4 regions of the Streptomyces sp. CA-249302 genome follow, and region 1 is predicted to be linked to each of the others. Evidence: riboswitches for the same ligand, from Rfam matches in the RefSeq annotation. Region 1 holds a riboswitch; each other region holds the start of a gene.
What was found. Region 1 has a riboswitch for cyclic di-AMP ahead of ACQEWB_RS42520 (M23 family metallopeptidase). Riboswitches for the same ligand answer to the same signal wherever they lie in the genome.
Positions count from the first base shown of each region.

Region 2: another riboswitch for cyclic di-AMP. It lies ahead of ACQEWB_RS36705 (M23 family metallopeptidase); the one in region 1 lies ahead of ACQEWB_RS42520 (M23 family metallopeptidase).
Region 3: another riboswitch for cyclic di-AMP. It lies ahead of ACQEWB_RS05140 (NlpC/P60 family protein); the one in region 1 lies ahead of ACQEWB_RS42520 (M23 family metallopeptidase).
Region 4: another riboswitch for cyclic di-AMP. It lies ahead of ACQEWB_RS29375 (NlpC/P60 family protein); the one in region 1 lies ahead of ACQEWB_RS42520 (M23 family metallopeptidase).

Region 1 is NZ_JBNJMG010000001.1:9,450,962-9,454,847, reverse strand. It holds gene ACQEWB_RS42525 (DUF6250 domain-containing protein) at 1-173, opposite strand, end outside; gene ACQEWB_RS42520 (M23 family metallopeptidase) at 389-1,318, opposite strand; cyclic di-AMP (ydaO/yuaA leader) riboswitch at 1,323-1,482, opposite strand; gene ACQEWB_RS42515 (alpha-galactosidase) at 1,788-3,857, opposite strand.
Region 2 is NZ_JBNJMG010000001.1:8,098,197-8,102,082, reverse strand. It holds gene ACQEWB_RS36720 (GNAT family N-acetyltransferase) at 1-349, opposite strand, end outside; gene ACQEWB_RS36715 (HPr family phosphocarrier protein) at 547-828, shown strand; gene ACQEWB_RS36710 (GntR family transcriptional regulator) at 968-1,663, opposite strand; gene ACQEWB_RS36705 (M23 family metallopeptidase) at 1,851-2,615, opposite strand; cyclic di-AMP (ydaO/yuaA leader) riboswitch at 2,629-2,791, opposite strand; gene ACQEWB_RS36700 (M16 family metallopeptidase) at 2,983-3,886, opposite strand, start outside.
Region 3 is NZ_JBNJMG010000001.1:1,140,732-1,144,617, reverse strand. It holds gene ACQEWB_RS05140 (NlpC/P60 family protein) at 182-2,116, opposite strand; cyclic di-AMP (ydaO/yuaA leader) riboswitch at 2,125-2,297, opposite strand; gene ACQEWB_RS05135 (DUF5997 family protein) at 2,555-2,953, opposite strand; gene ACQEWB_RS05130 (LysR substrate-binding domain-containing protein) at 3,012-3,776, shown strand; gene ACQEWB_RS05125 (TfoX/Sxy family protein) at 3,792-3,886, opposite strand, start outside.
Region 4 is NZ_JBNJMG010000001.1:6,496,546-6,500,431, reverse strand. It holds gene pcrA (DNA helicase PcrA) at 1-1,653, opposite strand, end outside; cyclic di-AMP (ydaO/yuaA leader) riboswitch at 1,896-2,067, shown strand; gene ACQEWB_RS29375 (NlpC/P60 family protein) at 2,076-3,233, shown strand; gene ACQEWB_RS29370 (tellurite resistance/C4-dicarboxylate transporter family protein) at 3,535-3,886, shown strand, end outside.

The DNA.
Region 1 (3,886 bases):
GTTCCGCCGTTCTCCAGCTCGACGGCCCATTTGGTCAGGCCGTGCCGGAAGTCGTCGTGGGCGATGAGGCGGCCCCTGCGGCGGGGCGCGGCGCTCGCGGCGCCGGCGGGGGTGAGGGCGGACAGGGCGGCTCCGGCGGCCAGGGTGGCGAAGGCTCTGCGGGTGGGCGTCACGTCGGGCGGGCTCCTCGGCATGTGGAAAGCGCTTGCACATCGGACGGGGATCACTGTGTCCCGAGCGCTCCGCCTTGTCGACACCGCCTGACGGGCCGCCACACGACCGCAACACCGAAGGCCGGACCCGGGGATCGGGGTCCGGCCTTCGGCGGCGTGTCGGGCTGCGGGTCCCCCGCTCGAGCGAAGCCGAGAGTGGGGGAGGTCGGTGGGGGTCAGCCGACCGCAACGCCCTTGGAACGGAGGTAGGCGACCGGGTCCACGTCGGAGCCGTAGTCCGGCGTGGTGCGGATCTCGAAGTGCAGGTGCGGGCCGGTGACGTTGCCGGTCGCGCCGGAGAGGCCGATCTGCTGGCCCTCGGTCACGGTCTGGCCGGCCGAGACGGAGAGCTGGGAGAGGTGGCCGTACTGCGCGTAGTAGCCGTCGGCGAGCTTGATGACGACCTGGTTGCCGTACGCGCCTCCCCAGCCCGCGGAGACGACGGTGCCCGCGCCGACGGCCTTGAGGGCGGTGCCGGTCGGGACGACGAAGTCGACGCCGGTGTGGTAGCCGCTGGACCACATGCTGCCGGCCACGTGGTAGCCGGTGCCGATGGTGGCGCCGGTGACCGGGAGGGTGAAGCCGGTGGCGGTGCTGGTGGTCTCGGCGGCCTTGGTGGCGGTCGTCTTCGAGGAGGAGGACGACTTCGACTCGGCCGAAGAGGAGGACGAGGTCGAGGACTTGGCCGAGGACTTGGTGGTGCCCGTCGTGGCCTGCTTGCCGATGCTGAGCTTCAGGCCGGGGTGGATCAGCGACGGGTCGTCGCCGACGGCCTGGCGGTTGTCCGCGTAGAGCTTCTTCCAGCCGCCGGTGACGTTCTGCTCGTCGGCGATCTTCGCGAGATAGTCGCCGGTCCGCACCGAATAGGTGCGCACGCCCGCGTTGTTGGCGGCGCTCTTCTTCTCGGCGGCCTTCTTCTCGGTGACCGGAAGGGACTGGACGGCCTTTTCGGAAACCGACTGGGAAGCGGACTGCGTGGTGGCCGCATGGGCGCCGGTGGCCCCCATGAGCGGGAGGGCGAGAGCGGCGCCACCGGTTCCGGCGACGGCGATCGAGCGGGAAAGACGCGGGGACTTCGGGCGGCGGTGCTTACCCTTCGCGGGCATGGCGAATTCCTCTCCGGCGCCTGCGAGGTGAGCTGTCGGGTGCGGACTGGAGATGCCCGGCCGCGCGGTGAAACGCGGCTTTACCCCTAGCCGTTCCGGAGACCGGAACAGGCGGTTGTACCTGTGGGTCCCCCGCTCCTGCCGTTCACGGGTGAGTTGTGCGGTCCCCGGGCGGCGGCAGGATTGGGCGTCCGTCCGGATTGGTGTGGAACGTAAGCGACCAAGACGCAAAGGGACAAGTGACGGTTCCCTGTGAATACGTTTCCCTTGATCCCTTTCCGGAATTCCCGGTTACTGTCCGTTAACCGGGAAGGCGCGCCGGAACCCAAAGCCCCATGAGAAGCACCTGAATTACGTGAACATGACGGGGCACACACCGTCACGGATATGACGCTCCTCACGTGACTGTGCTCCAGCTTTCCTTATTCCAGAGCGAGTTGGAATGAAGACGCCAATTCGGACAGAAGGCTCAGATGCGGCGCAGACGGAGGACTGCCGCATCAAGGTCGCCGCGAAGTCCGGTCCGAAGTCCGTGATGCAGCAATACGGCACCCCTGTGCACTTCGCCCGTTTCAAGGCATTCGTACGAGGCTGTCGGGTCGAGGCCGCGCAGGCGCAGCGCCGGCACCGGTTCGCCGTAACTCTGCGCCTGGAGCCAGGCGAGGACGACCGCCTCGCCGCCGCGCACGTACTGGACGGCGCTCAGGCCGCCCGTGGGAGGCCGCAGCCGGTACAGGTCCCCGTGCTGCACGAGGGGCCGGATCTCCTTGTAGAGGGCCACCCAGTCACCCGCCTCGGCGAGCTCCTCCTCGGTCCACTCGGTGAGGTCCCCGCCGACCCCGAGCACGCCGGCCATGGAGCTGACGAACCGGAAGCGCAGCGAGCTGACCCGCCCGTTGAGCTGGGTGTTGGGGCTGTCGGTGACCCAGGCGGCCATCACGCGCGCGGGGTGGATCTGGCTGAAGCCGTGCTGGATGGCGAGCCGGTCGAGCGGGTCGGTGTTGTCGGAGGTCCACACCTGGTCGGTACGGCTCATGACGCCGAGGTCGATCCGGCCGCCGCCGCCCGAGCAGGACTCGAAGGCGACGCCGGGGTGCGCGGCCCGCAAACGGTCCAACAGGGCGTACAGGGCGCGCACATGGTCGATCCAGAGGCGCTGCGGGTAGCCGTCGCCGGGCCAGCCGGCGTCGGTGAAGCAGCGGTTGAAGTCCCACTTGACGTAGTCGATCGGGGCGCTGGCCAGGAGCGTGTCGAGCCGCTCCCAGAGGTACTCCTGGACGTCCTCGCGGGCGAGGTTCAGCACGAGCTGATTGCGGAATTCCGTCCGCTTTCGTCCTGGTTGGAACTGGACCCAGTCGGGGTGTGCGCGGTAGAGGTCGCTGTCCGGATTGACCATTTCCGGCTCCACCCAGATGCCGAACTGCATGCCGAGTGCGTGCACGTAGTCGGCGAGCGGCTTGAGGCCCTTGGGGAAGCGGTCCGGGTTGGGCGTCCAGTCGCCGAGCCCGGCCCGGTCGCTGGTGCGCTTGCCGAACCAGCCGTCGTCGACGACGAAGAGCTCGACGCCGATCGCCGCGGCCCGCCGGGCGAGGGTGCCCTGCTGCTCCTCGGAGATGTCGAACTCGGTGGCCTCCCAGGAGTTGAACAGCACCGGACGGTCCCGCTCGGCGTCCGGGATCACGTACGCGCGCTGGTACGCGTGCCAGGCCCGGCTGGCGCCCCCGAAACCGCCGTCGCTCCACAGTCCGGCGAAGACGGGGCTGGTGTACGACTCCCCCGCCTCCAGCCGCAGCAGCCCGGAGTCGTCGTATCCTGCGCCGCCGGTGATCTGCACGCGCGCGTCCGGGAGTTGCGCCACCGCGATGCGCCAGGAGCCGGACCAGCCGAGGGCGCAGCCGTAGACCTCGCCGCGCTCCTCGGTGGCGTCGGTGTCGAGGGCGACCCAGGGCAGGTGCTGGTGTCCGGTGTGGCCGCGGCGGCTGCCGATGATCTTCTCGCCGTAGGTCAGCGGGGCGGCGGTGAGCAGGGACTCGGCGGCCCAGCGGCCGTGCAGCTGGGACAGCCGCCAGCCCTCGCGGTCGGGCAGGGTCCAGGCGGCGGGGTCGGCCCGCAGCAGCTCCAGGGCGGGCCCCTCGTTGCCGAGCTCGACCCAGCGCTCCACGACGTCGTGGCGCATCCGGTAGTGCAGGGTGACGGCCAGCCCGCCGTCCCGGAAGCGCAGCCGCAGCTGGTCGCCCTCCGCCTCGTACGCCTCGAAGGTCCACTCGGTGCCGCGCCGCTCCTCGGTGCGCACGGAGAGGGCCGGGCGGACGAAGCGGGGGCCGCCCTCGACCGGGTACTCCTCGCGGCCGTCGAGCTGCGACTCGAAGGGCCAGTAGTCGGGCAGCGGACGCACGGCGAGCGCCTCGGCGTCGGCGAGCGCGATCCGCGGCCCCCAGTGCAGGTGCAGCAGCTCGTCGCCCTCGGTGAGGTGGACGGCGTAACTGCTGGTCGGCCCGGAAAGAACCCAGGTACGGCCGTGGTCGGAGATCTCCAGCATCAAGCCCTCACACATTCGAACAGGTGCGA
Region 2 (3,886 bases), 1.4 Mb from region 1:
GGAAGGCGACCTCGGCCTCGTCGGCGGGGGCCGACGCGGGCATGCCGTCGGCACCAATGCGGTCATAGCGTACGGTGGCGATGAACTCGCCGCCGACCGTGGCCGCGAGTCCCACCCGGTCCACAAAGTCGTGGTGCGTGAAGCGGTGGACGTCCTTTGCGGACAGACGCGGGTAGGGCGCGAAGAAGCGGTAGTACTTCGACTCGTCCGACACCTGCTCGTAGAAGCTGACCAGGCGCTCGGCGTCATCAACGGTGATGGGGCGGATGCGTGCGGTGCCGCCGTCGCGCAGCACCACGTCGGCTTCCCAGTGGGCGGGGTACTCGTGCCGGTCCGACGAGGTCTGCATGGGCCCCAGAGTACGGCTCGCGTCCGACAACGGCGCGAGGCAGTCTGTGGAGAACCGACAGCAGAGCGGGCAGGACGGAAGTCGGGCCGAGGCCGCGGCCCGACTACTCACACCGGACGGACGAAGGTCCGGTCCGGGCACGCTTCGCGTGTGGGAAACTGGTCTAGACAACCCTGAACACCGAAGGGCAGCATCACATGGCTGAGCGCCGCGTCAACGTCGGCTGGGCCGAGGGCCTCCACGCCCGCCCCGCTTCCATCTTCGTCCGGGCCACCACGGCCGCAGGTATCCCGGTGACGATCGCCAAGGCCGACGGCAACCCCGTCAACGCGGCCTCCATGCTGGCCGTCCTGGGCCTGGGCGCCCAGGGTGGCGAGGAGATCGTCCTCGCCTCCGACGCCGAGGGCGCGGACGTCGCCCTCGACCGTCTGGCCAAGCTGGTCTCCGAGGGCCTCGAGGAGCTTCCCGAGACCGTCTGATCAGGGCATCACAGAAGGGCTCGTCCGAATTACCGGGCGAGCCCTTCGCATTTCCTCCACCGGGATCGCCGAATTCCCGATCGGGGGCAGCATGAATAACCCCCGCGAATTTCTCACTTCTTTGTATACGGCGCCCGTGTTAATGCCGCAGGCTCGGCATGTTTACGGCATGTTGCGAGTTCCTCACACGGTCGGTGCGATCGCCGCCGGAGGTGAACCGCAGCCGGTGCACCGCGCTGGAGCGCTCGGTGTGCAGCGAGGTGACGGCACGCGCGCGTTCGCTGTCGCCACGGGCCACCGCGTCGACGATCGCGCCGTGCTCCGCCCAGGACTCCACGGGGTTGACGGGGGCGTCCACGGCGTACATCCAGGCGATCTTGTGGCGCAGCTGCGTCAGCATCGAGGTCAGCGCGGGGCTGCCGGAGGCCTGGGCGAGCGTCTCGTGGAACCAGCTGCCCAGGGAGCGCAGATCCTCGCTGCTGCCCCTCCTGGCCCGCTCCTGACCCAGTCTCACCAGGCCGCGCAGGACCTTGAGGTGGGCCTCTGTACGCCGCTGGGCGGCGCGGGAGGCGCCGAGCGGCTCCAGGAGCATGCGCATCTCCAGCAGGTCGGCGGCCTCCTGCTCGTTCGGTTCGGCCACGCACGCGCCCGCGTGCCGCCGGGTCACCACGAAGCCCTCGGCCTCCAGGGTGCGCAGGGCCTCACGGACGGGGACGCGCGAGACGCCGTAGCGACGGGCCAGGAGTTCCTCGGTGAGGCGGCTCCCGCGCTCGTAGACACCGGCGACGATGTCGTCTCTGATCGCCGTGCATACCGAGTGCGCCGGAATACGCATGACCGACCTCCGTCTTAATCCCCGTGAAACGTCGCCGATTGACGTGTGTTCGGTGACTCTATTGCAAACGGCGGGAATTTCCGACGGGGGGTCGGAATCCATGGATATTTTTTGGACACCAAGGTGACGGAAACGGCGAAACCCCGGCTCGGGGAGCCGGGGTTCCAGGAGATCCTGCGGTCCGTCGTCAGACGTTCACGCCGTGCGAGCGCAGGTAGGCGACGGGGTCGATGTCCGAGCCGTAGTCGGGGGTCGTACGGGCCTCGAAGTGCAGGTGCGGTCCGGTGACGTTGCCGGTCGCGCCGGAGAGGCCGATCTGCTGGCCCGGGGTGACGGTCTGGCCCACCGAGACGCCTATGGACGACAGGTGACCGTACTGGGTGTACGTCCCGTCGCTCATCTTGATCACGATGTTGTTCCCGTAGGACCCGCCCCACCCGGCCTCCACGACCGTGCCGGAGCCGACCGCGTGGACGGACGTACCGCTCGCCGCGTGGAAGTCGATGCCGGTGTGGCTGCCGGAGGACCAGAGGGAACCGCCGGTCTTGTAGCCCGTGGAGACGTACGAGTTGGAGATCGGCGCGACGAAGGTGTTGAGGCGCTTGCGCTCGGCCGCGCGGGCGGCGCGCTCCTTGGCCTCACGCTCCGCCTTGGCCTTGGCGGCGGCCTTCTTGCGCGCGGCCTCCAGGGCGGCCTTCTTGCGGGCGGCCTCCTCGGCGGCCTGCTTCTGCGCGTCGGCCTGGGCGTCGATCTTGTCGGCTATGGAGTCGCCGATGGCGATGACGGGGTTGAGGCCGGTCTGCTCGACCGAGTTGTCGGCGGCGAGCGCGGGAGACGCGAGGGTGCCGATGACACCGGTGGTGGCGAGGGCGGCGACGCCGGCCGCCTGGACGGTGGAACGCTTGACGCGGCTGGGACGGCGGTGCTTCCCGGTGGCGCACATGAACGCCATGTACTGGCTGGTCCTTTCCTTCCTTCTCGCCTACCGGGTTAGCTGACGGGTTCGGAGCAGGAAGGTCTCCTACGGACCCCCTCGCTGGCGCGCGGGCGTCCGATTCACCCCAGGGACTTCGATGGGTCCCCGGCTCCCCTGGCTCGCGCCGTACGGGGACTCGGCGATGACTGCCCGGTGCCACGGATGCGGCGCGGTGCCTGACGGACAGCCCGGACGACGCTAAGCGGGCCCGCTTTCAATCCCCAAACGGATCACGGTGTTTGTAGCGCATCCCACAGGGCAGACAGGCAACCTCCGCCCCAATTCGGACATACGAGGGCCCTGGTGACACTTCAGTCACCAGGGCCCTCACGCGCGCGTGCCCCTACTCGGCGGCCACCACGGTCACTTCACCGATGCCGAGGGCCTCCACGGGCGCCTTGATCTGCGCCGCGTCACCGACGAGGACGGTCACCAGGCGGTCCACCGGGAAGGCGCTCACTGCCGCCGCGGTGGCCTCCACGGTGCCGGTCGCGGCGAGCTGCCGGTACAGCGTCGCCTGGTAGTCGTCGGGCAGGTGCTGCTCGACCTGGTCGGCCAGCGTGCTCGCGACGGCCGCCGCGGTCTCGTACTTGAGCGGCGCCACCCCGACGAGGTTCTGCACGGCGACGTCCCGCTCGGCGTCGGTGAGGCCGCCCTCGGCGAGCGTGCGCAGCACCTTCCAGAGGTCGTCGAGCGCCGGGCCGGTGTTCGGGGTGTCGACGGAGCCGCTGATGGCGAGCATCGAGGCGCCGGTGCCGTCCGGGGCGGAGCGCAGGACCTGGCCGAAGGCCCGCACGCCGTAGGTGTAGCCCTTCTCCTCGCGCAGGACGCGGTCCAGGCGGGAGGTGAGGGTGCCGCCCAGGCAGTACGTGCCGAGCACCTGCGCGGGCCACACGCGGTCGTGCCGGTCGGCGCCGACGCGGCCGATGAGCAGCTGCGTCTGGACGGCGCCGGGGCGGTCGACGATGATCACGCGCCCGGTGTCGTCGGCGGTCACCGGGGGCACGGGGCGGGGGTCGGCCTTGGAGCCGGTCCAGGTGCCCAGGGTCTCGCCGAGCAGCGCGTCCAGGTCGATGCCGGTGAGGTCGCCGACGACCACCGCGGTGGCCGTGGCGGGCCGGACATGGCGGTCGTAGAAGGCACGTACGGCCGCCGCGTCGATCTTCTCGACGGTCTCCTCGGTGCCCTGGCGCGGGCGCGACATCCGCGAGGTCGCCGGGAACAGCTCCTTGGAGAGCTCCTTGGCG
Region 3 (3,886 bases), 8.3 Mb from region 1:
GGTGTCTCCCGTGCCCACCGCACGGGGCGCGCAGCGGCCGCTTCCGTACCGACTGGGGGAAATGAGAGACCGGCGTGGCTGGGGCTCACGCCGGTCGGGTTGTGGAGCCGAGGCTCACATGAACTCGAAGCTCACGTGAAGTCGAGGCTCAGCGGAAAACGATGCTCAGCGGAAACGATGCTCACACGGGGCGGACGCTGATGCGGATGGCTGCCTCTCCGGCGTTGTGGATCGACTCCTCGCGGATGACCGAGCCCGGGCCCGGTGCGTGGATCATCAGGCCGTTGCCGGTGTAGAGGCCGACGTGGCTGAAGTTGTCGTGGAAGAAGATCAGGTCCCCGGGGCGGCTCTCCGCAAGGGGGATCACCGTGCCGGTGCTCGCCTGCTCGGCCGTGGAGCGCGGCAGGCTGACCCCGGCGGCCTTCCAGGCGGCCTGGGTGAGTCCGGCGTTGTCGTACGACTCGGGCCCGACCGCACCCCACAGACACGGCCGCCCGATCTGCGCCCGCGCGAACGCGATGGCCCGGTCGGCCTTGGTGCCGACGGGCGTCTCGACCACGGGAACCCCCGTGTCGAGCACGCTCGGCTCCCGCATCCGCCAGTCCTCGACCACCGGTATGGGTACGCCGGTGTCGAGCACGCTGGGCTGCTGCATCCGCCAGGCCTCTTCCGCGGCCCGGCGGGCTTCCTCGGCAGAGCCCTGCCAACCGAGCTGGACCGGTTGGGCTTGGAGGGCGGAGGCCGGCCAGCCGGTCTGGGACGACTGGGCCTCGGCAGCGGGCTGCCAACGGCTCTGTGCCGACTGGGCTTCCGCGGCGGCGGTCTGCCAACCGGCCTGCGCCGACTGCGCCTGCGTCGGCTGGGGCTGCGCGCCCGTGGTCTGCCAGCCGGTCTGCGCCTGCCGAGTCCCCGCGGCCGGAGTCTCCCAAGGGGCCTGGGCGGGCTGAGCCTCGAGGGCGGCGGCGGGCTGCCAGCCGGTCTGGGCCGGCATGGCCTCCGCGGCCGGGTTCTGCCAGGAAGCCTGCCCCGACTGGGCCTCCAGAGCGGCGGCAGACTGCCAGCCGATCTGTGCGGGCTGGGCTTCGGCGGCCGACGTCTGCCAGGAGGCCTGCGCGGACTGAGCTCCGCCGGCCGGGTTCTGCCAGCCGGTCTGCGCCGACTGAGCGCCGGCGGCCGACGTCTGCCACGCCGCCTGCGCAGGCTGGGCCTCGGCGACGGCGGGCATCCAGTCGACCTGGGTCGGCTGGGCCTCCAGGGCCGCCGGCTGTCGGCCGGTCTGGGTCGGCTGGGGGGCGATGGCTGCCATCGGGGCCGCGGTCTGACGCGCCGTGAAGCGGTACAGCAGGTCGCTGGCCGCCGCCACCTTGCGCTGGCTGCGCTGCTTGGACTGCCGTAGCGACGACTGCCTCGGCTCTGCGGCCGGCGCGGACAGGGACGGGGAAGCCGCACGGCGCTGCTGCGGTACGGCGGGGAGCGCGGCGGTGGGGCTCGCGGTTGCCCCAGGCATGGGACCCGCGGTCAACTCGGCCACCGGACCTGCGGTTACCGCAGGCGTGGGACCTGCCGTCAGCTCGGCCACCGGACCTGCGGTCAGTTCGGCCACGGGGCGTCGCGTACCCCCGGCAGGCAGCTCCAGCGCGGACGCACGCCCCGCCGCCTCCAGTTCACGGCCGGGCCGCTCCGCCGGCCGCTGGGCCGGGCGCGCGGGCCGGGGACCCGCGTCCGGCCTGCGGTCGGCCGGCAGCACCGCAGGAATCGTCGGCCCCAGCGAGGCACGCGCCGCGCCGAACCACTGCCGGGTGATGTTGTCCAGGTCGGGATCCGAGGACCGTCCCCCGGTCCCGCCTCCGCCCGCCGGGGCGCCACGCCCCCGCGATCCGGACTGCGTGCGCGTGAGGTTGAACTGCCCGGTGTCGCTCTCGGCCCGGTCGTAGAGGCTGCTCACCCGCTGGCTGACGTCCTCGCGGCTCGGCCGCTCGTCGTCGGCCGTCACCGGTGCGGCGTCGGCGGTCTGCGAGAGCACGGCCACTGAGGTGAGTGCCGCGGTCGCGAGGGCGGAATTGCGCATGCCGGGCAGGCCGAAGCCTCCCGCGCGCGGACTTCGATCCGGCGCCATGGGAGCCGTACTCCTTCCGTACTCCGCCTACCGAGTTAGCTGTCGGGTTCGGGCGGTCGATCCGGAAGGCATGCCCTACGGCCCTTGCCCCGAAGGGCAGTTGGGCCGATTCACCCCATCGTTCGGTTGGGTCCCCGGCTCCGGCTGCCACGAGGCGCACCGGACTCGGCGGAGGCCGCGCGCCCCGACGGGGTTCGTCGGAGGAAGTCGAACGGCCTGGGCGTCAACTTAGCCAACTTGTGCGCCCCGTGTGAAGGTTGAGGTGTGAAATGTCCGATACGCTTTTGTGACATTCGTCGTGACGTGGTGTCAGAACCGTGTGCCGTGCACACAACGGGGCCATACGGCGACCGACGGTGGTCACGAACGACGATCGGCCGCGTCACGTAAAGCCAAGAGAAGCCAAGAGAAGCCAAGAGAAGCACAAGAGAGGACGCCTCAGGAACCGTCGCCCTTGGCCGCGCGCTCGGCGTTGCGCTTCTTGATCCGCGCGCCCTCCTTGCGGACCTCGGCCTGGGTGGCGCGCTCCTTCTGCAGCCACTCGGGCTGCTCCTGCTTCAGGGCCTCGATCTGCTCGGTGCTGAGCGGCTCGGTGACGCCGCCACGTGCGAGACCGGCGATGGAGACGCCCAGCTTCGCCGCGACGACCGGACGCGGGTGCGGACCCTTGGCCCGCAGCTCGCGCAGCCACTCGGGCGGGTTCGCCTGCAGCTCGTCGAGACGGGCGCGCGAGACGGCACCCTCACGGAACTCGGCGGGGGTGGCCTCGAGGTACACACCCAGCTTCTTGGCCGCGGTCGCGGGCTTCATCGTCTGGGCGGTCTGGTGCGACTTCATGGGGTCCAGGATATCGAGCGCGTGGGGGGCCGCCGACCACGGACGGTAACCTGGCGGGATGACAGGCTCGGAAGCATCCCCGACGTTCCGGCTTGCGTACGTTCCGGGGACGACTCCCGCCAAGTGGGTGCGGATCTGGAACGAGCGCCTGCCGGACATCCCGCTGACCCTCCTCGCCGTGGCGGCGGCGGAGGCGGCCGATGTGCTGCGCGGCGGTGACGCCGACGCGGGTCTGGTGCGGCTCCCCGTCGACCGCACGTTCTTCAGCGCGATCCCCCTCTACACCGAGACTTCGGTGGTCGTGGTCCCCAAGGACCATGTGATCACCGCGGCGGCGGAGGTGACCGTCGCCGACCTGGCCGACGAGGTGCTCTTCCACCCCCTCGACGACGTCTTCGACTGGGACGCCCCGCCCGGCGAGCCGGCCTTCGAGCGGCCGGCGACCACGGAGGACGCGATCGAGCTCGTGGCGGCCGGCGTGGGCCTCGTCGTCGTCCCCCAGTCCCTGGCCCGCCTCCACCACCGTAGGGACCTCACCTACCGCCCGGTCGTGGACGCCCCCCAGTCCGGCGTCGCCCTGTCCTGGCCCGAAGAGGCGACCACGGACATGGTCGAGGACTTCATCGGCATCGTCCGCGGCCGCTCGGTCAACAGCTCCCGGGGCCGTAAGCCGCAGCAGGCCGAGCCGAAGGAGAAGGGCACGGACAAGGGCGCGGCCCGGCGCAGGCAGCCCCCGGCGAAGGCGACGGGGCGCGGCGGTGCCAGGGGCGGCGCGAACGCACCCAAGGGCGCCAAGCGAGGGAAGCCGCGCCGCCGCTCCTGACCGGATGCGGCCACGTCACTTGGGCGGCAGCCCGGCCGCGAAGGCGTACCCCTCGTCGATCCACCCACCGAGCGCCTCGTCCTCCGCCACGGCGGAGCCGTCGACGACGA
Region 4 (3,886 bases), 3.0 Mb from region 1:
GATCGTACGGAGGTCCTCCATCAGCGTGTTGAACCGCTTCACGGCGTTCGTCGACCGCGCGGCCATCCCGTACGCCTCGTCGACCCGCTTGAGCGCCTGCGGGAAGCTGATCTTCTCCCGCTGGGAGAGGGCGTCGATCATCGCCTCGGCGCGGTCGCCGATGCCGCGCTTGGGGACGTTCAGGATCCGGCGCAGCGGCACCGAGTCCTCGGGGTTGGCCAGTACGCGCAGGTAGGCCAGGACGTCCCGGACCTCCTTGCGCTCGTAGAAGCGGACACCGCCGACGACCTTGTAGGGCAGGCCGACACGGATGAAGATCTCTTCGAAGACACGGGACTGGGCGTTCGTACGGTAGAAGACGGCGACGTCGCCGGCCTTCGCGTCGCCCGCGTCGGTCAGACGGTCTATCTCCTCGGCGACGAACTGGGCCTCGTCGTGCTCGGTGTCGGCGACATAGCCGGTGATGCGTGCGCCCGCGCCCGCGTTGGTCCACAGGTTCTTGGGGCGGCGGGACTCGTTGCGCTCGATGACCGCGTTGGCGGCGGAGAGGATCGTCTGCGTGGAGCGGTAGTTCTGCTCCAGGAGGATCGTCGTCGCGTTCGGGTAGTCCTCCTCGAACTGGAGGATGTTGCGGATCGTCGCGCCGCGGAAGGCGTAGATCGACTGGTCGGCGTCACCCACGACACACAGCTCGGCGGGCGGGAGGTCGTGCTCGCCAGGCGGTACGTCCACGGGGTGCTCGGAGGTCCCGACCAGCTCCCTGACCAGCGCGTACTGGGCGTGGTTGGTGTCCTGGTACTCGTCGACCATGACGTGGCGGAAGCGGCGGCGGTAGTGCTCGGCGACGTCCGGGAAGGCACGGAGCAGGTTGACCGTGGTCATGATCAGGTCGTCGAAGTCGAGGGCGTTCGCCTCGCGCAGCCGCGACTGGTACATGGCGTAGGCCTGGGCGAGGGTCTTCTCGAAACCGTCGGCGGCCTGGGCAGCGAAGTCCTCCTCGTCGATCAGCTCGTTCTTCAGGTTGCTGATCTTGGCGCTGAAGGACTTGGGCGGGTACCGCTTGGGATCGAGGTCCAGATCGCGGCATACGAGCGCCATCAGCCGCTTGCTGTCGGCGGCGTCGTAGATCGAGAAGGAGGAGGTGAAGCCGAGCTTCTTGCTCTCCCGGCGCAGGATCCGCACGCACGCGCTGTGGAAGGTCATCACCCACATCGCGTTGGCGCGCGGGCCGACGAGCTGCTCGACGCGCTCCTTCATCTCGCCCGCGGCCTTGTTGGTGAAGGTGATCGCGAGGATCTGGCCCGGATGCACGTTCCGCTCGGCGAGGAGGTGCGCGATGCGGTGGGTGAGCACACGGGTCTTGCCGGAGCCGGCGCCGGCCACGATGAGCAGGGGCGTGCCGGCGTGCACGACGGCCGCGCGCTGGTTCTCGTTCAGCCCGTCCAGCAGGGCGGCGGCGTCGATCACCGGGCGGGGCGCGCCGTCACGGTAGTACGCGTCCCGGTCCGGCGGCACGTCGAACCTCCCGCCGAACAGATCGTCCGGAACCGGCTCCGGTACGTGATCGTCCTCGGGCGGCGGTGGGGGTTCCTCCTCACGGCCACGGGGTGCCTTGAGGTCCGCCAGGAAGCTGTCGTCAAAGAGGCTGCTCATCGCTCTCCGAGTTTAGGGTGCCCCACTGACAACCCGCTGCCGCCCCGGGAACATCGCCGGATCCGAGGCGGTCGTAACGCTCCCATGCCGCATGATCACAGAATGTGACGAACTCCGATCGCCTGACCAAAGGTCACGAAAATGTATCGGGCATATCGAACATCAACCTTCACACGGGCCACACGAGTTGGCTACCGTTCCGAGCAGGCCGTACGACCCCCACCGGCGAACCTCGCCGGGCCGTGCGGCCTCCGCCGAGTCCGGGGCGCCGCCGCGCAGCCGGAGCCGGGGACCCACACCGACCTTGGGGTGAATCGGTCCAACTCCCTTGAGGGACACGGACCGTAGGGCAACCCTTCCGAACCACCCGCCCGAACCCGACAGCTAACTCGGTAGGCGGAGTATGGAAGGAGTCGCCAACCTTGGCGTCGCACCGCAAGTCGCGTCCCGCAGGTACGCGTGTGGCCGGCATACGCACCCCCGCCCTCGCCACGGCCGCCCTCACCTCCGTGGCCCTGCTCTCCCAGACGGCCAACGCCGCCCCGTCGACGGACGGGAACCCCTCCCTCGAGGAAGTCGAGAAGAAGGTCGACGACCTGTACCGCCAGGCGGAGTCGGCGACCGAGAAGTACAACGCGGCGAAGGAGAAGACCTCCAAGCAGCGCAAGCGCGTGGACACCCTCCTCGACGACGTCGCCAAGCGCGCCCAGAAGCTCAACGAACAGCGGGAGCGGCTCGGTTCCTTCGCCGCCGCGCAGTACCGCACGGGTGCCGCCGCGCCCGACACGGCGACCTTCCTGCTCGCCGACACCCCGCAGGACTACTTCGACCAGACGCAGTTGATGGGCCGGCTGACCTCCCGCCAGAAGAGCGAGGTCGACGACTACTTCAGCGAGCAGTCCGCGACGATGAAGAAGCGGCAGGAGGCCTCCGAGAGCCTCCAGTCGCTCACCGAGTCGCAGAACGACCTGCAGACGGCCAAGTCCACGGTCCAGAAGAAGCTCTCCGACGCGCGCGATCTGCTGTCGAAGCTGACCGCGGAGGAGAAGGCGCGGCTCGCGGCGATCGAGAAGAAGAAGCAGGAAGAGGCCGCGCAAAAGGCCGCGGAGCTGGCGAAGCAGCAGGCGGCCGAGCAGAAGGCCAAGGAGGAGGCGGCCCAGGAGAGCAGTTCCTCCTCGGACTCGGGAACCTCGGGAAGCACCTCCACCGACTCCTCGTACTCCACCAAGGCCGAGAAGGCCCTCGCTTTCGCGCGCGCGCAGATCGGCAAGCCGTACGTCTGGGGCGCCACCGGCCCCGGCTCCTACGACTGCTCCGGCCTCACCCAGGCCTCCTGGAAGGCCGCCGGCGTCTCCCTCCCCCGCACCACCTACGACCAGGTGAACGCCGGCACCACGGTCTCCCTCGCCGACGCCCAGCCCGGCGACCTGATCTTCTTCTACGACGACATCAGCCACGTCGGCATCTACATAGGCAACGGCATGATGATCCACGCCCCCAAGCCCGGCGCGTACGTCCGCGAGGAGTCGATCTACTACGGCGGCGAGTCGATCATCCACAGCGTGGTGCGGCCGGCGTGAGGTAGGGGCGCCGGGGCTGTCGAGCGCGAGGGCGCCGGGGGCGCCGGGGGCGCCGGGGCTCCTCACGTGCCTCTTGTGGGGCTCGCGCGATCTGAGCGCAGGGCGCGCGGAGATTCCTGCGCGCCCTGAGCGCTGAGCGCTCAGCGCGCGATGGTTCCCGAGCGCCAGCGCGCGACACGCCCCGCGCGCCCCCTCTCCTCTCCGGGCGCCCCTGCCTCCGTGCCCGCGCCCGCGCGAATTCCCTCGCCCACGCGCGCGTGCCCCGCCCGCAACCCGTGGTGTGCTCCTTAGCATCGGCTGCATGGCCGCCCACTCCGCCGACACGTCCTCCCCGCTCCGTGCCTGGTGGGCGGAGCGTCCGCCGGCGGCCGGGGCTGCCGTGATGGCGACCGGCATCGTGTCGATCGGGCTGCATCTGACCGGGTACGAGGTGGTGTCGCGCGTCGCGCTGGTGATCGCCTGCGCGGCCTGGCTCGGACTGGCGGCGGACTTCGTCGCGCGGCTCGTGCTGGACAGGGAGCGGTGGCGGGCCGACGCCGGGTCGCCCGCCGCGCTCACCGCCGTCGCGGCGACCACCGTCCTGGGGACGCGGTTCTCCGCACTCGGGTGGCAGACGCTCGCCGAGGCCCTGCTGGCGCTGGCGGCCGTCCTGT